DNA from 2 places in the Micromonospora sp. WMMD737 genome. Region 2 is predicted to be linked to the other one. Evidence: riboswitches for the same ligand, from Rfam matches in the RefSeq annotation. Region 2 holds a riboswitch; the other holds the start of a gene.
The links. A riboswitch is a leader RNA that binds a small molecule or an ion and turns the genes downstream of it on or off. The one in region 2 is predicted to bind cobalamin.
Positions count from the first base shown of each region.

Region 1: linked by a shared signal. The riboswitch ahead of ACN27A_RS02285 (ribonucleoside-diphosphate reductase subunit alpha) and the one ahead of ACN27A_RS08515 (acyl-CoA thioesterase) in region 2 are both predicted to bind cobalamin.

Region 1 is NZ_JBMHMH010000001.1:654,138-664,527, reverse strand. It holds gene ACN27A_RS02290 (ribonucleotide-diphosphate reductase subunit beta) at 1-28, opposite strand, end outside; gene ACN27A_RS02285 (ribonucleoside-diphosphate reductase subunit alpha) at 64-2,409, opposite strand; cobalamin riboswitch at 2,616-2,830, opposite strand; gene ACN27A_RS02280 (N-acetylmuramoyl-L-alanine amidase) at 3,160-4,224, opposite strand; gene ACN27A_RS02275 (hypothetical protein) at 4,394-4,735, opposite strand; gene ACN27A_RS02270 (hypothetical protein) at 4,891-5,133, opposite strand; gene metH (methionine synthase) at 5,588-9,103, opposite strand; gene ACN27A_RS02260 (PAC2 family protein) at 9,365-10,234, shown strand; gene ACN27A_RS02255 (GntR family transcriptional regulator) at 10,360-10,390, shown strand, end outside.
Region 2 is NZ_JBMHMH010000001.1:2,186,854-2,197,243, forward strand. It holds gene ACN27A_RS08495 (DUF305 domain-containing protein) at 1-362, shown strand, start outside; gene ACN27A_RS08500 (maleylpyruvate isomerase family mycothiol-dependent enzyme) at 421-1,056, opposite strand; gene ACN27A_RS08505 (TetR family transcriptional regulator) at 1,193-1,735, shown strand; gene ACN27A_RS08510 (LysE family translocator) at 2,022-2,645, opposite strand; gene ACN27A_RS08515 (acyl-CoA thioesterase) at 2,649-3,161, opposite strand; cobalamin riboswitch at 3,291-3,500, opposite strand; gene ACN27A_RS08520 (hypothetical protein) at 3,502-3,945, opposite strand; gene ACN27A_RS08525 (hypothetical protein) at 3,977-4,375, opposite strand; partial or broken gene ACN27A_RS08530 (cobalt ABC transporter ATP-binding protein) at 4,447-4,674, opposite strand; partial or broken gene ACN27A_RS08535 (MerR family DNA-binding transcriptional regulator) at 4,797-4,895, opposite strand; cobalamin riboswitch at 5,060-5,278, shown strand; gene ACN27A_RS08540 (class I SAM-dependent methyltransferase) at 5,409-6,152, shown strand; gene meaB (methylmalonyl Co-A mutase-associated GTPase MeaB) at 6,079-7,137, opposite strand; gene scpA (methylmalonyl-CoA mutase) at 7,149-9,374, opposite strand; gene ACN27A_RS08555 (methylmalonyl-CoA mutase family protein) at 9,374-10,390, opposite strand, start outside.

The DNA of each region.
Region 1 (10,390 bases), 1.5 Mb from region 2:
TGAGATCCATCCCCGGGTCGAGCAGCATGTGTGTGGTCCTCGGTTCGCTGGTGGTCGGGGTGGTCACTGGCAGGCCTCGCACGACTCGGGGTTCTCCAGGGAGCAGGCCAGCGCCTCGTCGACGGTCGCCACCGGCGCGACGAGGCCGGCGGCACGGGCCGGCCCGACGGGCGCGACGGTGGCCTGCTGGATCCGGGTGGCCGGCCGCGACCGCAGGTAGTAGGTCGTCTTCAAGCCGGCCTTCCAGGCGTACAGGTACATAGAGGAGAGCTTGCCGATCGTCGGCGCGGCCAGGAACAGGTTCAGCGACTGCGACTGGTCGATGTACGGGGCGCGGGCCGCGGCCAGGTCGATCAACGCCCGCTGCGGCAGCTCCCACGCGGTACGGAACAGCTCCCGCACCTCGGCCGGCAGTTCCGCGACGTCCTGCACGGAGCCCTCGGCGCGCTTGATCGCCGAACGGATCCGCTCCGTCCACAGGCCCCGGGCCTTCAGCTCGCGTACGAGAGCCGTGTTGACCTGGAGGAACTCCCCCGACAGGGTCTCGCGCTTGAACAGGTTGGACACCTGCGGCTCGATGCACTCGTAGCAGCCGGCGATCGAGGCGATGGTGGCGGTCGGCGCGATCGCCACCAGCAGCGAGTTGCGCAGCCCGTACGCGGCCACGCGCTCCCGCAGCGCGTTCCACCGTGCCGTCTGGGTGCCCGTGACGCCCCACAGGTCGGGTTGCAGCTGCCCGCGCGCCGCCCGCGTCTGCCCGTACGCCGGGTGGGGGCCCGAGCGTCGCGCCAGGTCGGCGGAGGTCTCCAGCGCCGTCAGGTACAGCTCCTCGCTGATCCGGGTGGACAGCTCCCGGGCGGCCGGCGAGTCGAACGGCAGTCGCAGCGCGAAGAACACGTCCTGAAGGCCCATCAGGCCGAGCCCGACGGGCCGCCAGCGGGGGTTGCTCGCCGCCGCCTGCGCCGTCGGGTAGTAGTTGATGTCGATGACCCGGTCGAGGTACGTCACGGCGGTGCGGACGGTGGCGCGCAGCCGCTCCCAGTCGATGCCGTCCGCGCCCAGGTGGGCGGCGAGGTTGACCGAGCCGAGGTTGCACACGGCGGTCTCGGCGTCGCTGGAGACCTCGACGATCTCGGTGCACAGGTTGGACAGGTGCACCACGTTGCCCGCCTCGGCGGTCTGGTTGCACAGCCGGTTCGCGGCGTCCTTGAACGTCATCCACCCGTTGCCGGTCTGGGCGAGGGTACGCATCATCCGCCCGTACAGCTCCCGCGCCGGGACCTGCCGCACGTAGCGGCCCTGCTCCTCGGCGGCCCGGTACGCGGCGTCGAACTCCTCGCCCCACAGGTCCGGCAGTTCCGGCACCACGTCCGGGTCGAACAGCGACCACACCCCGTCGGCCTCCACCCGGCGCATGAACTCGTCCGGGATCCAGTTGGCCAGGTTGAGGTTGTGGGTGCGCCGGGCGTCCTCGCCGGTGTTGTCGCGCAGTTGGAGGAACTCCTCGACGTCCGGGTGCCACGGCTCCAGGTAGACGCAGGCCGCGCCCTTGCGCCGGCCGCCCTGGTTGACCGCCGCCACCGAGGCGTCCAGCGTCCGCAGCCACGGCACGATCCCGTTGGACTGCCCGTTGGTGCCCCTGATCAGCGCGCCCCGGGAGCGCACCCGGGAGAAGGCGATGCCGATCCCCCCGGCGAACTTCGACAGGTTCGCCACCTGCGCGTACCGCTGGTAGATCGAGTCGAGCTCGTCGCGCGGGGAGTCGACCAGGTAGCAGGAGGACATCTGGGTGTGCCGGGTGCCGGAGTTGAACAGCGTCGGCGAACTCGGCAGGTACGCCAGGCTCGACATCAACCGGTAGAACTCGATCGCCTCGTCCGGTGCCTGCGACAGGCCGCAGGACACGCGCAGCAGCCAGTACTGCGGGGTCTCCAGCACCAGCCGGCTCGTCGGGTGGCGCAGCAGGTACCGGTCGTAGACCGTACGCAGCCCGAAGTACTCGAAGCGCAGGTCGCCGCGCGGGTCGACGGCGGCGTCGAGGGCACCGGCGTGGGCGGCGACGAAGGCCGCGGTGTCGTCACCGATCAGGCCCTCGGCGTGGCCGTGCCGGATCGCCTCGCTGAAGGAGCCGATGCCCTGCCGGCGGACCTCCTTGTCGACGTAGCCGGCCAGCAGGCGGGCGGCCAGCCGCGAGTACTGCGGCTCCTCACCGATCATCTCCGCGGCGGTCTGGATGGACAGCCGGTCCAGTTCGGCGGTCGTCGCCCCGTCGTACAGGCCGCTGATCGTCCGGGTGGCCACCCGCAGCGGGTCGACGTCGGCGAGGTCGTCGGCCCACCGCTCGACCGCGCGGACGATCCGGTTGACGTCGACCGCCTCGGTGCCGCCGTCGCGCTTGCGGACCCGCATCTGCGGCCGCCGCTGGCCCACCACGGCCGCATCGTCGGCCGGAAAAACCTCGGTGACTGTCACCACTCACTCCTCGCGAGCCTTGATCCCAGACGGATTTCCTGGGCACGCGCGGAGCGGACACCGACGACGACGCGCCGCAGGGCAACGCGTCGGGATGGCGTCGGCCGTCCCACGCGGCCTCGGACCGCCACACACCCGGAAGCGGGCGTACGGCGCACTGGCAGGTCTTCGGACTCGCGGGCGCGACCGGATAAGCCGGTCTCCTACTGGCCGTCGCTTCCCAGGCCGCTGGCGGCCCAGTGCTGATGACGGCGGTCGTTCCCACTCACCGCTGCGGGGCAGTCCCGGATTCCCACCGGGTTCCCTCTTGCCTCGACCACTCCGGATGAGCGGCCGAACCAGCTGCGCCGACACCATATATAGGGTTGGCGCCGTTGTCACACCCCACATGTCGGTCCCGGGCGTGTCGTCGGCGGCACGGGTCACACCCGTCGATCGCCAGCCAGAAGCCCGCGTCGATGCACCGGCCATGAGCTAGCGCCGCGACACGGTGCCGCAGCGCCGCTCTACCGCGGCGCCCCGCAAACGGTGATCAGGACGCCATGGACCCCAGAACCGCGGGTCACGTCCATGGCGTCCTGATCACGATCGGGTGGGGCTGTCGGCGCGCTGGTGGCGGTGGAGGAGGGCCGCGAGGCGTGGCGCGGCGGCGCCTTCCGAACGCCCGGCCTCAGCTCGGCGGTGTTCCTAGACCCGGGTGACCCGGACGGCGTCGGCCACCACGTAGCCGGTGGTGCTGGTCCAGCGGCTGACCGCGACCAGGTTCCGGTCGCCGGCAGCCAGCCCGAAGGTGCCCAGCGAGCGCCAGACGCCGCCGCTGGAGCGCTGGTCCACGTTGACCGTACGGTTGCCCGAGGCGGTGACGACGACGTGCGGGGCCGAGCTGTTGTAGCCGGGGTCGGCCGGGTGCCGCACCTCGACGCGGTAGTTGCCGGCCGCCGGGATGTTCACCTTGAACCAGGCGGAGTCGCTGGCCAGCGTGGGGTTGGCGAAGCGGTAGTCGGCCCCGTAGCGCTGGGCGGAGTACGAGGAGGTGCCCCAGTTGGTGCTCGCCGTGAACCGTCCCGCCGTGGTGTTGTCCACGATGGTGCTGAACGTGGGCGGGTTGGGCGCGCTCAGGCCGAGGTAGGCGGCGATGCCCTCGGCGTGGCCACGGGCGGTGGCGGTGATGAAGTCGGCGCGCTTGAGCAGGTTCGAGTCGGCGACGGAGTCGATGAAGAGGTTCTCGGTCAGCACCGCGGGCATGGCCGACTCGCGCAGCATGTGGAAGTTCGCGGTCTTCAGCCCCCGATCGGTGACCCCACCGATCGTCCGCATGCCGCCGATCACCCTCGGGTGCAGGGCGTTGTGCAGGTTGACGGTGGCGGCGTCCGACGTCGGGTAGCGGTAGCTCTCGAAGCCGGTGCCACCGCCGGAGTTGATGTGCACGCTCACCAGCAGGTTCGCGCCCCACGCGTTGGCGTCGTCGGTGCGGTACGCCAAACTGCGGGTGATGTCGGTCGTGCGCGACATCCGGACGTCCACGGCCCAGTTGGCCAGCAGAATGTTGCGCAGTTGCAGGGAGATGTCGAGCGTCAGGGCCTTCTCCTGCAGCCCGTTGCCGACCGCGCCGGGGTCGGTGCCGCCGTGGCCCGGGTCGATGTAGACCTTCGGCAACGCCGCCCACGCGGGGCCGGCGACCATGGGGACGGCCGCGGCACCGGCGACGGCCGCAAGGAGGGTACGCCGCCGCAGCGTCCGGTTGTCGAACATGTGCACCTCGTCATCGGAAGAGATCGACAGTGCCCGCAATATAGCGGCAGGTCGATGTCCGATGAAAGATGTCTACGCCAACTGATCTGGGCTCCGAAGGTTTCCTCCCCCTAGGGTCGTCGTGCCGTCACCACCGGCGATCGAGGGCCTACGCAGTCGTCGGACGCGCTCACGTCAGGGCACAGGGGGACCCGCAGTACGGGCAGAACGCGCGCTTGGCGTTCGACGTCACCTCGACATCGCACCGTGCACAACGGCCGTTCTCCCACAGCCCCTGGTCGATCCCGAGTCCACCGTCGTAGTAGTCACGGTCCGGCCAGGCGACCAGTTCCATGTCGAGACCCGGCTCGTCCTCGTAGTCGGTGACAGCGACCAGGGTCAGCGTGGTGCGCACGCCGTACTGGTCCTCGGTGAAGTGCGGCAGCACACGCCGCAGGACATCAACGAGTTCAGCAACCGGCAGCGCCACCAGCTGCTCGGCAAGACGTTCACGATCCTCGTCGGTGGACACGCGACCGACCATACGTCTCCGCGCACCGCCGCCGCCGGCCGCGTAAATCCCGGGCCCACCCTACGGAGTCACGACGCAAGGCTGGCCGTTCCTGGACCTCAGAAACCGCAGCCTGCGCAACTCGTCGGCGGCCGACCCGATCCCCATCCGGTTAGTCACTCACGCGTCTGCTTGCGGCTCTGATCCCTCACCTCCGCAGCGCAACTGAGCAACGACCTGGCCAGCGCCTCCGCCCGGTCCGCCGACAACCACAACGAACCGTGTGGCACGTCGTCATCGGGACCGGCCAACCCTTCCGTCAGAGTCTCCGCTGGCACTTCGACGTCAAGTCGAACGAAATGATGCCCCCTGCGGTAGTCGACGAAGGCATCCAGGTACCGGTCATCATCGAAGGTCACCGCCGCATGCTGCCACGACAGGGATGCCACCTCACCCCTCAGCCTCGACCGCTTCGTCCGAAAGAACAACGACGGGTCGGTGAGCTGCGAGAGAGCGGAACTCGCACTACGGCGTACCGGATGTGCCGCCCTCGCTCCCATAGGCTGCGTCACGCGAGAGGCCTTCGTCGCCCCCACCACCCCTACCACGCAGGCTGCCGCGCTTCGCTCTCCGAGCTTCCCGGTCGATCTGCTGGGCGGCACGCCTGGCCAATCGCAACTGCTCCTCGCGATCCAGCACCCGTGATGCTCCCCGACGCCGAGCCACCACCGCCACACCGGCGATAGCCAGCAGCAAGAATGCAACGACTCCCCATGCCGCGCCAGTCATACCCGCACGGTAACCAACACAGCCAACACCCTGCCATCCCGCCGTCGACCCCCGACGACCTGACCCGTAGCTCAGGCCTACGCGTCACTTGGCGTTGAAGTAGCTCGCCTCCGGGTGGTGCACCACGATCGCGTCGGTCGCCTGCTCCGGCATCAGCTGGAACTCCTCCGACAACTGCACACCGATCCGCTCCGCGCCCAGCAGCTCCACGATCTTCGCCCGGTCCTCCAGGTCCGGGCAGGCCGGGTAGCCGAACGCGTACCGGCAGCCCCGGTAGTCGGTGCGCAGCAGACCCGCCAGGTCCGCCGGGTCGTCGTCGGCCACCGTACGCCCGCCCGGCAGGGTCAGCTCGGCGCGGATCCGCCGGTGCCAGTACTCCGCGAGGGCCTCGGTGAGCTGTACGGACAGCCCGTGCACCTCCAGGTAGTCGCGGTACTCGTTGCGGGCGAACATCTTCGCCGTGTACTCGCTGATCGGCTGCCCCACGGTGACCAGCTGCAACGCCACCACGTCCAGCTCGTCGCCGCGCGGGCGGAAGAAGTCGGCCAGGCAGAGCCGCCGCTCCTGCCGCTGCCGGGGGAAGGAGAACCGCGCCCGCTCGGAGTGCCCGTTCTCGTCCAGCAGCACCAGGTCGTTGCCCTCGGCGTACGCCGGGAAGTAGCCGTACACCACGGCCGCCTCCAACACCTGGTCGGCGATCAGCCGGTCCAGCCAGTAGCGCAGCCGGGGCCGGCCCTCGGTCTCCACCAGTTCCTCGTAGGACGGTCCCTGCCCGCTGCGGGCGCCCCGCAGGCCCCACTGCCCGAGGAAGGTGGCCCGCTCGTCGAGCAGCGCCGCGTAGTCGGCCAGCGGCACGCCCTTGACCACCCGGGTGCCCAGGAACGGCGGGGCGGGCACCTCCACGTCGGTGGCCACGTCGGAGCGCACCGAGGCGTCGTCCAACTCCGGCAACGACTCGCTGACGATCGCCCGCTGCCGCTCGCGGCGCGCCCGTCGGGCCGCCAGGGCCGCCTCCCGCTCCGCGTCGATCACGGGCGCCCCGCCGCGCTTGGCCGTCATCACCCGGTCCATCAGCGACAGTCCCTCGAAGGCGTCCCGGGCGTAGTGCACCTGGCCGGGGAACATCGCCCGCAGGTCGTCCTCGACGTACGCCCGGGTCAGGGCCGCGCCGCCCAGCAGCACCGGCCAGCGCTCCGCGACCCCGCGCGACGCCATCTCGGCCAGGTTCTCCTTCATGATCACCGTGCTCTTGACCAGCAGCCCGGACATGCCGATCGCGTCGGCCCGGTGCTGCTCGGCGGCCTCCAGGATCGCGTTGATCGGCTGCTTGATGCCGATGTTGACGACCTCGTAGCCGTTGTTGGACAGGATGATGTCGACCAGGTTCTTGCCGATGTCGTGCACGTCCCCGCGCACCGTGGCCAGCACGATGCGGCCCTTGCCGCCGTCCTCGGCGGTCTCCATGTGCGGCTCCAGGTACGCCACGGCGGTCTTCATCACCTCGGCGGACTGGAGCACGAACGGCAGCTGCATCTGACCGGAGCCGAACAGCTCACCGACGACCTTCATGCCGTCGAGCAGGATGTCGTTGATGATGGACAGCGGGCTGCGTCCCTGCGCCATCGCCGCGTCCAGGTCGGCCTCCAGGCCGTTGCGCTCCCCGTCGATGATCCGCCGCTTGAGCCGCTCCTCCAGCGGCAGCGCGGCCAACTCCTCCGCCCGGCCGGCGCGCGCCGACGCCGCGTCCACGCCCTCGAAGATCTCGATGAACCTCTGCACCGGGTCGTAGCCCTCGCGGCGGCGGTCGTAGACGAGGTCCAGCGCCACCTCCCGCTGCGCGTCGGGGATCTTGTTGAACGGCAGGATCTTGCTGGCGTGCACGATGGCGCTGGTCAGGCCGGCCTCGCGGCACTCGTGCAGGAAGACCGAGTTGAGCACCTGCCGGGCCGCCGGGTTGAGTCCGAACGAGACGTTGGAGATGCCGAGGGTGAAGTTGACGCCCGGCCAGCGGCGGGCGATCTCGCGGATCGCCTCGATAGTCTCGATGCCGTCGCGCCGGGTCTCCTCCTGGCCGGTGGCGATCGGGAAGGTCAGCGCGTCGATCAGGATGTCCGCGCGGTCCATTCCCCACCGCCCGGTGAGGTCGTCGATGAGCCGCCCCGCGACCCGCACCTTCCACTCGGCGGTGCGCGCCTGCCCCTCCTCGTCGATGAGCAGCGCCACCACGGCGGCGCCGTGCTCCTTGACGATGGGCATCACCCGGGCGTAGCGGGACTCCGGCCCGTCACCGTCCTCGAAGTTGACCGAGTTGACCACGCACCGGCCGCCGAGCATCTCCAGGCCCGCCTCGACCACCTGCGGCTCGGTCGAGTCGAGCATGATCGGCAGGGTGGAGGCGGTGGCGAAGCGGCCGGCGAGTTCCCGCATGTCCTGGGTGCCGTCGCGGCCGACGTAGTCGACGCACAGGTCCAGCAGGTGCGAGCCGTCGCGGGCCTGGCTACGGGCGATCTCCACGCAGGCCCGCCAGTCGCCGGCGAGCATGGCCTCGCGGAACGCCTTGGAGCCGTTGGCGTTGGTGCGCTCCCCCACCATCAGCAGGGAGGCGTCCTGGGCGAACGGCACCGGGTGGTAGACCGACGAGACGCCGGCCTCGTGCCGCGGCTCGCGGGGTGCCGGGCGCGTGCCGTGCAGGCGCTCCGAGAGGACCTGGATATGCTCGGGGGTGGTGCCGCAGCAGCCGCCCACCAGCGAGACGCCGTACTCGGTGACGAAGCGCTCCAGCGCGTCGGCCAGCTCCACGGGGGTCAGCGGGAAGTACGCCCCGTCGGCGGTCAGCACCGGCAGGCCCGCGTTCGGCATCACCGACAGCGGAATCCGGGAGTGCCGGGAGAGGTAGCGCAGGTGCTCGCCCATCTCGGCCGGTCCGGTCGAGCAGTTCAACCCGATCAGGTCGACGCCCAGCGGCTCGATGGCCGCCAGCGCCGCCCCGATCTCGCTGCCCACCAGCATGGTGCCGGTGGTCTCCACGGCGACGTGGCAGATGATCGGCACCGTCCGGCCGAGCCGGGCCATCGCCCGCTTCGAGCCGACGACGGCGGCCTTGACCTGGAGCAGGTCCTGGCAGGTCTCCACGATTAGCGCGTCCGACCCGCCCTCGATCAGGCCCTCGGCGTTCTCCTGGTACGCGTCGCGCAGGGTCGCGTAGTCGGCGTGCCCCAGGGTGGGCAGCTTGGTGCCCGGGCCGATCGAGCCCAGCACGAAGCGGGGCCGCCCGGGGGTGGCGTACGCGTCGGCGGCCTCCCGGGCGAGGCGGGCCCCGGCCTCGGAGAGCTCGCGGATGCGGTGCTGGATGTCGTACTCGGCCAGGTTGGCCAGGTTGGCCCCGAAGGTGTTGGTCTCGACGCAGTCCGCGCCGGCGGCCAGGTACGCCTCGTGCACCCCGCGCACGACGTCCGGTCGGGTGGCGTTGAGGACCTCGTTGCAGCCCTCGTAGCCCTCGAAGTCGTCCAGGGTGAGGTCGGCCGCCTGCAGCATCGTGCCCATCGCGCCGTCGGCGATGAGGATCCGGTCTGCCAGTACGTCGAGCAATGAGGTGCGCACAGGATCAGGTTAGTGCCGTCGCCCGCCGATGGATTCCCCCGCACGTGCCTTCCCACATTGTGTCAGCGGGATCACGCTGTCCGGTTCATCGTGGTATGGCCGGCCGCAGCCGGGCTCGACCGGCGCGGCCGACGGGCCGCATCCCGCCCCGACACGTAGGCTGACGGACGTGAAGGACAACAGCGACAGCACCACGCCCGGCGGGCGGACGACCGGGTCCGGTCCCGGCGCCGCCCCCGACGAGCAGGGTGAGGTGACGGCGTGACCGAGTTCGACGGACTGCCGGTGCTGCGGTCCCCCGTGGCGATCGCCGCGTTCGAGGGCTGGAACGACGCCGCCGACGCCTCCACCGCCGCCGTCGAGCACCTGGAGCAGGTGTGGCAGGCCCGGCAGGTCACGGAGCTGGACCCGGAGGACTTCTACGACTTCCAGGTCAGCCGCCCCACGATCACCATGGCCGAGGGCGAGACCCGCCGGGTGGAGTGGCCGACGACGCGCTTCATGGTGGCCAGCCCCGAGGGCACCGAACGGGACGTCGTGCTGATCCGGGGCATCGAGCCGAGCATGCGGTGGCGCACCTTCTGCGAGCAGGTGCTGGAGATCTGCCACAGCCTGGAGGTCGAGCGGGTCGTCGTGCTCGGCGCGCTGCTGGCCGACGTGCCGTACACCCGGCCGCTGCCGATCAGCGGCAGCGCCTCCGACGCGGAGGCCGCCCAGCGCTACCAGCTCACCCCCACCCGCTACGACGGGCCGACCGGGATCGTCGGCGTGCTGCACGACGCCTGCAACAAGGCCGAGGTCGACGCCGTCTCGTTCTGGGTGCACGTGCCGCACTACGCCAACAACCCGCCCTGCCCGAAGGCCACCCTCGCCCTGCTGCACCGCGTCGAGGAGGTGCTCGACCTGCCGGTGCCCATGGCCGACCTGGCCGAGGAGGCCGCCGAGTGGGAGCAGCGGGTGCGCAGCGCCGCCGAGCAGGACGCCGAGCTCGGCGAGTACGTGCGTGAGCTGGAGGAACGCGTCGGCGACGCGGGCATCACCCCGCTGACGGGTGACGAGATCGCCCAGGAGTTCGAGAAGTACCTGCGCCGCCGCGGCGGCTCCGCCGGCCCCACGGCCGGCTCCTGGTAGCTCCCTCCCCTGCCGCACCGGCCCCGGACGCGCGTCGTCCGGGGCCGGTCTTTTGCGTGTCCGGGGTGGCGCCGTCACCACCCCTAAGGCATCCTAGGAACCTAGCTGTCATCGAGGAGGCGAGCATGCAGATCAACCCGGGGGCGGCCGAGTTCC
Region 2 (10,390 bases):
CCCTCAACGTCGAACACCGCACCGTCCGAGCGGGGGTCGCACACTCCCCGGCCAGGATGAAGTGCTTCAAGATTCTGCGCGACTACCGTCGCGCCGCCACACATTGGCCGACGCCGCTTCCGGCATCGGCAACCTCCACAACATCATCCTCGCCGACTGACCGCCGCTCGGTCCCAGGCAACGCCTTCACAGTTACGAGACGTGCGTTCCTCAAGTCCATGATCCCGCACCATTCCCACGCCACCCTGGTGCGCCAGGAGGCCCAAGTCACCGATCCGGAGATCGTGCGACTCTGCGACCAAATCGTAAAATCGCAGCAGGAAGAAATCGCCCAGATCAAGGACATTCTCGACCGGCTCTGACCACGAACCGGCCGTTCCGCGTCGAATCCACTGCGGCCAACCGCCGTACGTTGAAGCACTAAGCGCGCCTCAACTGGCCGACGACGCCTGGGACGCCGGGCCCGGACAACTCTCCGAGGGCCGCGTCGCGTCCCAGCAAGGTGGTGATGAGGGCGGAAGCAGGGCCGGCCACCTGCTCGCCCGTGCCGTAACTCCAGTCGAGGTCCGAAGCGGTGAACCGACGCCCGTCGAGGATGCCGTCGGGGAGGCTACCGCGGCCACGGCCAACCAACTCGTTGAGGACGATCACGCCGACGGTGGGCCCGACGACGTGGTCGAGGCCGAGAGGCCGGTAGAGGTCCGCCTTGTGAGCGACGAGATGGCTCAAGCCGGCGGCCTGGGAGACACCCGGTGTGCCGAAGCGTTTGCCGTCGATGGAGTTCAGCGCGGTGAGCAGTTGGTCGGGTGTCCGCGGGTCACGGCGCGCCCACTCGTCGGCGACCCGGTCGAAGCGGAACCGCGCGCGTGCCAACTGACCGAGCAGCGAGAGGGCTGAGATCTCGTAGGGCATCAGCAGGTGCGCGGTCAGGTCGCGCACCGTCCAGCCCGAACACAGGCTCGCGGTCTGCCACGCCTCGTCGGCGAGGGAGCTCAGGTCGGCGACCAGCCGGTCGCGTTCGACCATGGTCAGGTCCTGGACTTCTTCCCGGGTCATGTCCACAGAACCACTCTAACATTGTTAGAGTGGTTCTGTGCGAACTTCCTCCCGTGACCGCTCACCCACCTCCGCACCCCACGGTTCTTCCCGGCGGCCGGTGGGCCTCACCCGAAGCGATGTCGTCGCTGCCGCAATGGAGATCGTTCGCACCGACGGCGTCGCCAAGCTTTCGATGCGTAACCTCGCCAGCGCACTTGGCATTCAGGCGCCGACCCTCTACCACCACGTGCGCGACAAGGCCGCCCTTCTGGACCTGATTTCCGCCGAGGCCTTCAGATCTCTCAACCGGCCCGAGGGGGCTTACGACCACGTCACGACGCTGGCCGAGTGGGTAGCCGCTCTACGGAGGGATATCGCGCTCCTGCGCGGCCTCTACCGCCTCCACCCGGGCCTGGCCCGTGCCATGGTCGACCATGCCCACATGGCGGACACAGGACTCAGGAACAGCAACGTCGAGCCACCGGAGCTGGCAGCTCTCATCCGGCTCGGAGTCCCGCGCGAACCAGCGCAACGAATGATCGAAGCCGCCGCACGGTGGACCATGTCTGCCCTCGCCTCGGAGGACTCCGTGGCTGACCCTCTCCTCCGCGACAGGCTGTTCCACGACGGGCTCGCCTTGTTGCTGCTCGGCATGGAACGCGAACTGGAGAGCCGGGCCGCCAGCTACAGATCTTGAATTGCCCGCGCAGTCTGCGACGTTGCCGCAAACCTACAGGGATGCATGCGAGCGTGATACTCAGTCAGATTGCGATCGAGAAAACGACGAAGTTGGTCGAGTTTTTCGCGGAGGTGACGGCCGCAGGGTCGTACACGGAAACTTCGCTGAGAAACGTCTTCTCTGAGCACTCTCACGGCACGGATGGTGGGCGAAGGAACCTCGCCTGCCACCGTGCCGCGGTGTGACTGATCATCCGGTGACCGCTAGCGAATACTGTGTCGATCTTGAGTACTGGTGTGTTCGGTCAGCCCAGTGCGAGGCGAACGCCGAGTGCGACGAAGGCGATCGCGCAGAGCCGGTTGATCCGCCGTGACCAGCGTCCGTCGGTCAATCGATGTGCCAGGCGTCCGACGCCCGCGCCGAGGGTGACGTCAACTATGAGCTGCACGGCGACGAACAGGGCACCGAGCAGGAGGAGCTGGGTGGTGGGGTCGCCGGCGGCGGGATCGACGAACTGGGGCAGGAACGCCACGCTGAACAGGATCATCTTCGGGTTTAGCAGGTTGGTCACCAACCCGCGCAGGAATGCCTGGCGAGGCGTTGCGCCGCGCTCGGGGTCACTGTGGGTGGCGGTGCCGCTCTGGCGTACGGCTCGGATCCCCAGGATGACCAGATACGCGGCGCCGGCCCAGCGGATCGCGGTGAACAGCACCGGCGAAGCGGTCACCACGGTGGCCAAGCCGAAGACCACCGCCGCGACGTGGACGGTTTCGCCAGCGGCGACGCCGAGCGCGGCGACGACGCCGGATCGGGCACCGTAGCGGGTGGCGTTGGCGAGGACGAACATCATGTCGGGACCAGGTGTGATCATGAGAACGGCGATCGCGGCCAGGTAGCCAACGAGGGTCGTTACGGACAGTCCGAGCAAGGTTCAGCCCTCCTCGGCGCCGTCGAGCAGAGCGCGGCGCAGCGCGAGTCGGTGTTCGCGGCGGATCTGTGCCTCGCGGTAGCGCCTCCGGTCCCCGTCGCTCTCGGGTAGCAGCGGCGGGACGGCGCGGGGATGTCCGTCGTCGTCGATCGCCACCATGACCAGGTGCGCGGTGGCCACGTCGGTGGGCGGCACCGCCCGGTCCCACCGGTCGGCGGTCACCTTCACGGCGACCTCCATGGAGCTGCGTCCGGCCCAGGTGATCCGGGCATCGACGTGGACGACGTCGCCGACCCGCACCGCGCGGAGGAAGGCGGTCTCGTCGATGGCGGCGGTGACCGCCGGCCCGTCGGAGTGCCGGGCCGCGACCACGCCGGCAACGGAGTCGATGAGGTTGAGGATCCGGCCGCCGTGCACCGTGCCCATCAGGTTGGTGTGGTGCTGGTCCATGATCTGCGACAGGGTCAGGTGCGAGGCCGACGGTGGCCGGCCGGCGAGCGTGGTGGTGTCGTGCATTGGCGGTTCCGTCCTCGGGAAGCGGACCGCCGACCGACCGGGGGTACGCACGTCGAGGGCACGCCGACGGCTAGCGTGCGGCGTGTCACCCGAGCGACCCACCCGCGAGGTCGACGGCAGCGCACACACGTCGTGTACGCGGCGCGGGCAGGTCTTCGGACTCGCGGGCCGGACCGAATCGGTCGTCTACTGGCCGTCGCTTCCCAGGCGTGGTGCCCAGTGCTGATGACGGCGGTCGTTCCCACTCACCGCTGCGGGGCAGTCCCGGACTTCCACCGGGTTCCCTCTTACGACACCCGGCCGTCGCCGTCCGGGTGAACCAACGCTGCGGTCATCGTACTCAGTCGGCGAGACTGTGCTGGCGTGGCAGGTCAGGGTCGGTGGTGCCGGTCTCAACGCTTCGTTGGTCGGGCCGTTCGGCAGTGGGCTGCTCGTTGCCGGCGGCCGGGCTGGAGAAGGTGCCTTCGACACCGTAGGAGGCGCGGCGGGAGGCGCGTCTGAGGGTGGCCAGGATGGCGGGGCCGACGATGAGGATCGCCAGGGTGTTGGTGATGGCGCGGCCGGTGTCCCATCCGGCGGTCGAGGTCAGCAGGGTGAAGATGGCGAATCGGTGCAGGTTGTCCAGCACTGGTGCGCCCGGGACGTAGGAGATGTGCCCGTGGTAGTAGTCGACCTCCGCGCCGGTGATGAACGGCCAGAACCACAGGTTCATCAGGAAGCCGAACAGGTACGCCACGACGATGCCGTAGCCGACGAGCATGGCGATCTCGGCTCTGCCGCTCACCCGGCGGGGCAAAGACCGGCGCCCATGCCGATCAGGCGGAGCACAGCATCTGGAACGGCAGCCACGGCCCTACCCCGGCGGTGAGCAGGGCCGAGGCGAACAGCGATGTGCAGCCGAGCGTGAAGCCGAAGCCGGCGCCGAACACTCGTCCGGCGAGCACGAGCATGAAGAACACCGTTTCGATGCCTGCGGTGCCGGCGCCGAGGGGGCGTAGCGCGGCGTTGGTCGCGGAGAGCACGCCGAGCATCGCGAGGGCTTTGGCGTCCATGCCGCCCTCGGACAGTTCGGCGATGACGATGATGAGCAGCGGCAGGATGCCCATGAAGATGAACGGTGCGTCCGGGGCGTGCTGCATGCTCTGCGGCTCGACGCGTACCAGCAGCGGCCAGCGGAACATCATGAGTCCGGCGAGCGACGCGAGGGTCAGCACGGTCGCTGATCGTAGGCCGATTCGCACGGCTTGGTCGTTTCGGCCCCAGGTGCGGGTGGGCAGCGATGGCGTCATGACGGTTGCCGTTCGAGTGCGGCCCGTACGTCGGCGACGGTCAGCCAGTGTGCGCCGAGGATCTTGGCGACCTGGGTGGCGAAGGCGGCCGAGGCGCCGAGCACCTCGGCGGTGGTGCCGTCCGACACCACCTCTCCTTCGGCCGACACGACGACGCGGTCGGCGACGGTGGCGATGAACTCCACGTCGTGGGTGGCCACGACGACGCCGCGTCCTTCGGGTGCTGTCGTCGCCGGTCAGCGCGGCGCCGATCTCGGCCAAGGAGAAACCCAGGTCGCGCAGGGCGCGGATGCGGTACAGCCGGGCAATGTGCTACTCCGAGTACCGGCGGTGGCCCCCGGGGTGTGCGTTCGCTGCGCAGCAGTCCGAGACGGTCGTAGTAATGCAGTGTGCGCACCGTCAATCCGGACGCTTCAGCCACTTGGCCCACTGACCATGTCCGCATACGGGCACGGTAGGACCTGACGCAGTGTCAGGTGCAAGCCCGGCCGGACGTCCCCATCGGGCCGAGACCGCGTTGGTCGCCGACCGCCAGTGTTCGTCGCCATCGGCGCGTACGGCGCACCTCGCGTGCTCTTTGCTCCGGTCGCTTCCGCCGGCGGGTGCCCTAGGATGGGCGCCGGTGCTGGTTCGCCTGAACCATGACGGTCCGGGCGTCGTAAGAGGGAATCCGGTGTGAATCCGGGACTGCCCCGCAGCGGTGAGTGGGAACGACCGCCGTCACACGCACTGGATGCCCCTGGTGTCCGGGAAGCGACGGCCAGTAGGAGATCGGCTCGTCCGGTCGCGTCCACGAGTCCGAAGACCTGCCCGCGCCGCGTGCGTGACCACGCACGCCGCCGACGGCCTCGCGGGAGGGCCCGGGCGCGGCTGGGCAGCTCATCGCCCAGCCCTGCCATCATCTTCCCCGATCCGACGGTGGGCCACGCCGGACCGCGAGGGAAGGATCCCCAGGCAGATGACGTCCTCGACCGCGCCCGGCTACGGGTTCGCCGCCGCCTGGCACGCCACCATCGACAGCGCCCACGACAAATCCTTTGTGCTCGACCCGGAGGTGTCTCGGACGCTGACGTCCTACATCGGTCCGGGAGAGACCGTGCTCGACATCGCCGCGGACGAGTTCGCGACGACGGCCGCCCGGGCCGGTGCACACGTCACAGTGGTCGACGGCTCCCTACAGCGCCTCGCCCAGGTGGCGGCCGACGCCCAGCGGCACGGCGTCACCGTCGACACCGTGCACGCGCTGTGGCCGCACGCGGCGGTCGCGCACCACGACGTGGTGGTCAGCACCGGCGCACTGCGCCGGCACCACGATCTACCGGCGGCGCTGCGAGCCATGGTGCTGCACGCCGACCGGCTGCTGCTCTGCGTCGACGAGGCCGGCACGCCCGCGCCGCACGACCAGGTCCTCGCGGCGATACTCGGCGAGCCGGCACCCCGGCAGGCGCCCCGGCACCTGCTCATCGCCGGAGCGCTGGCCGAACTGGGTCTGACCGCCGACGTGCAGATGGTGACCGCGGTGCGGACCGTCACCGTGGCCGACGAGGCCGAGCTGGTCCGGCGCCTGGCCGGGCGGTCGCTGCCCGGGCGGCTGGCCCGCCGTCTGCTGGCCCTGCTCGCGCCGATGCTCAGCCGGACGCCGGACGGAAACTGGCGGTACCGCTACCCGGCGGAGATGGGTCTGGTGGTGTGTCCGGTGTGACGGTCGGGTCGGCGAAGCCGGCCAGCAGCCGCTCGGCGGCGACCGCCGGGGTGAGGGTGCCGGCGAGGACCTGCCGCTCGATGCGCGGCGCGAGGGCTCGCACGGTGGGATGCGTGTGGAGCCGGTCCAGCAGTTCGGCCCGTACCATCGCCCACACCCAGCCGATCTGCTGGCGTCGGCGCCGCTCGGCCAGTTCGCCGGAGGCGGTCAGGGTGTCCTGGTGGTGACGGATCTGCTGCCACACCTCGTCGAGGCCGGTCTCCTCCTGGGCGCTGCACGTGACCACCGGGGTGTGCCAGCCCGCGTCGGGCGGGTGCATCAGGCGCAGCGCGCCGGCGAGTTCCCGGGCGGCCCGGCGGGCGTCGGTCGCGTGCGGGCCGTCGGCCTTGTTGACGGCGATGACGTCGGCAAGTTCCAGCACGCCCTTCTTGATGCCCTGCAGCTGGTCGCCGGTGCGGGCCAGGGTGAGCAGCAGGAACGAGTCGACCATGTCGGCGACCGTGGTCTCGGACTGGCCGACGCCGACGGTCTCGACCAGCACCACGTCGTAGCCGGCGGCCTCGAGCACCACGATCGCTTCCCGGGTGGCCTTGGCGACACCACCGAGCGTGCCGGCCGTGGGCGAGGGCCGGACGAACGCGGCCGGGTCGACGGCGAGGCGGGCCATGCGGGTCTTGTCGCCGAGGATGCTCCCGCCGGTGCGCGTCGACGACGGGTCGACCGCGAGCACCGCCACCCGATGCCCGTCGCCGGTCAGCCGGCAGCCGAGGGCGTCGATGAACGTGGACTTGCCGACGCCGGGTACCCCGGTGATGCCGACACGGCGGGCGCCGCCGGCGTGTGGGGTGAGTGCCGCGAGCAGCTGCTGCGCCGTGGCCCGGTGGTCGGGTCGGGTGGACTCGACCAGGGTGATGGCCCGGGCGATCCACGCGCGTGAGCCCGCGCGTACCCCGTCGGCGTACGCCTCGACCGACGGGGTCCGCATCGTGGCGCCGCTCACGCGTCCGGGTGGCCGAGCCGCCGGGACAGCTCGGTGAGCAGTTCCCGGGCGGCTTCGGCGATGACGGTGCCGGGCGGGAAGATCGCCGAGGCGCCGGCCTCGCGCAGCGCGTCGAAGTCCTGCGGCGGGATCACACCTCCCACGATGATCATGATGTCGTCGCGGTCCAGCGCGGTCAGTTCCTCGCGCAGCGCCGGCACCAGCGTGAGGTGGCCGGCGGCGAGGCTGGAGACGCCGACGATGTGCACGTCGGCCTCGACCGCCTGCCGGGCCACCTCGGCGGGCGTCTGGAACAGCGGGCCCACGTCGACGTCGAAGCCGAGGTCGGCGAAGGCGGTGGCGATCACCTTCTGGCCGCGGTCGTGGCCGTCCTGGCCCATCTTGGCCACCAGGATGCGGGGCTGGCGGCCCTCGGCGACGGCGAACGCCGCGGTGGCGGCGCGGACGCGCTCGATCGCGGAGACGGCGCCCGCCTCGTGCCGGTACACCCCGGAGATGGTACGGATCTGCGCGGCGTGGCGTCCGTACACCTTCTCCAGCGCGTCGGAGATCTCCCCCACGGTGGCCTTCGCCCGGGCGGCGTCGACGGCCAGGGCGAGCAGGTTGCCGTCGAGGCCGGGCCCTCGGGTGCCGTCGAGGGCGGCGCAGGCCGCCCGGGTCAACGCGTCCAGGGTCGCGGCGCAGGTCTGCTCGTCGCGTTCCGCGCGCAGCCGGCGCAGCTTGTCCATCTGCTGCGCGCGCACCGACCGGTTGTCGACCTTGAGCACGTCGATCGGCTCGTCGGCGTCCGGGCGGTACTTGTTGACCCCGATCACCGGCTGCCGGCCGGAGTCGATGCGGGCCTGGGTACGGGCGGCGGCCTCCTCGATCCGCAGCTTCGGGATGCCCTCGTCGATGGCGCGGGCCATCCCGCCGGCCGCTTCCACCTCGCGGATGTGCCGCCAGGCGCGGGCGGCCAGGTCGTGGGTGAGCCGCTCCACGTACGCGCTGCCGCCCCAGGGGTCGATCACCCTCGTGGTGCCCGACTCCTGCTGCAGCACCAGCTGGGTGTTGCGGGCGATCCGGGCGGAGAAGTCGGTCGGCAGCGCCAACGCCTCGTCGAGGGCGTTGGTGTGCAGGGACTGGGTGTGTCCCTGCGTGGCGGCCATCGCCTCGACGCAGGTACGCACCACGTTGTTGAACACGTCCTGCGCGGTCAGCGACCAGCCGGAGGTCTGGCAGTGCGCCCGCAAACTCAGCGACTTGGGGTTCTTCGGGTGGAAGTCGCGGACCAGGCGGGCCCACAGCAGCCGCGCCGCCCGCAGCTTCGCCACCTCCATGAAGAAGTTCATCCCGATCGCCCAGAAGAACGACAGCCGGGGCGCGAACGCGTCGATGTCCAGCCCGGCGTCACGGCCGGCACGCAGGTACTCGACGCCGTCGGCGAGGGTGTAGGCGAGTTCCAGGTCGGCGGTCGCGCCGGCTTCCTGGATGTGGTAACCGGAGATGGAGATCGAGTTGAACCGGGGCATCCGCGCCGAGGTGAAGGCGAAGATGTCGGAGATGATCCGCATCGACGGTTGCGGCGGGTAGATGTAGGTGTTGCGGACCATGAACTCCTTGAGGATGTCGTTCTGGATGGTGCCGGAGAGCTGCTCCGGCGCCACCCCCTGCTCCTCGGCGGCGACGATGTACAACGCCAGCACCGGCAGCACGGCGCCGTTCATGGTCATCGACACGCTCATCCGGTCCAGCGGGATGCCGTCGAACAGCTGCCGCATGTCGTAGATGGAGTCGATCGCCACCCCGGCCATGCCCACGTCACCGGCGACGCGGGGATGATCGGAGTCGTAGCCACGGTGGGTCGGCAGGTCGAAGGCGACCGACAGTCCCTTCTGGCCGGCCGCCAGGTTGCGCCGGTAGAACGCGTTCGACTCCTGGGCGGTGGAGAACCCCGCGTACTGGCGGATCGTCCACGGCTGCGTGGTGTACATGGTCGGGTACGGGCCGCGTAGGTACGGGGCGACGCCCGGATACGTGCCCAGGAAATCCAGCCCGGCCCGGTCCGTCACGGTGTGCAACGGAGCGACGTCGATGCCCTCCGGTGTCTGCCAGGTCAGCGCCTGCGGGTCACCGCCGGTCTCGGCGCGCACCGCGTCGCGCCACCGGCCCAGGTCGGCGTCGGCGGCGGTCGGCGGCGCGCCGAGCTCGACGCCGCGGAAGTCGGGAATTCCCGCGCCCATCACGCCACCCCCAGATCGTTCAGCGTCGTCTCCAGCACCGCGACCGCGTCGCAGCCCGCGAACAGGTAGTCGTCCACACCGGTGTATCCGGCCGGTTTGCCGGCCAGCCAGACGCGCTGTGCGCCCGCGTCGGTCAACGCCCGCGCCACCGCTTCCGCCGACTGCCCGTACACCCGGTCGGAGGAGCACAGGCAGGCGACGCGGGCGCCGCTGGCGGTGAACTCGGCAGCCAGCCGGGCCGGATCGTCGTCCCCGACCGGCGGCCGTACGGTGACGATCCCACCGGCGGCGAAGAGGTTCGCGGCGAAGCCGGCCCGCGCGTTGTGCACCGCCGCCGACCCCAGCGTGGCGAGGAAGACGGTGGGCCGCGTGTCCGCGGCCGCCGTGTGGGCGTCGGCGCGGTCCCGCAGCGCCTCGTACGCCTGGGCGTACCGGTGTCGAGGCAGTCCGCCGCCCGGTGGCGGCGGCGCGGGCGGCCGTGCCGGCAGCCGCTCGTCCAGCTGCGGGAACTCGCTGACCCCCGTCAGCGGGTCCCGACGGTGCGCCAGGTTGTCGGCCCGCCGCTGCCAGGTCGCGGCCAGCCGGTCGGCGACCAGGCCGCTGTCCAGCGCCGCGGCCATCCCGCCGGCCTGCTCGATCTCGGTGAACCACGCCCATGCCGACTGGGCCAGTTCCTCGGTGTACCGCTCGACGTACCACGAGCCGCCAGCCGGGTCGATCACCCGGCCCACGTTCGCCTCTTCCAGCAGCAGCGACTGGGTGTTGCGGGCGATCCGGCGGGCGAAGCCGTCCGGCAGGCCCAGGCAGTGGTCGAACGGCTGCACGGTCACCGCGTCCGCGCCGCCGACGCCGGCAGCGAAACAGGCCAGCGTGGTACGCAGCATGTTCACCCACGGATCGCGGGCGGTCATCATCACCGCGGAGGTGACCGCGTGCTGGCGTTGCGCGCCGTCCTCGGGCACCCCGCACACCTGCGCCACCCGGGCCCACAACCGGCGCGCCGCCCGCAGCTTCGC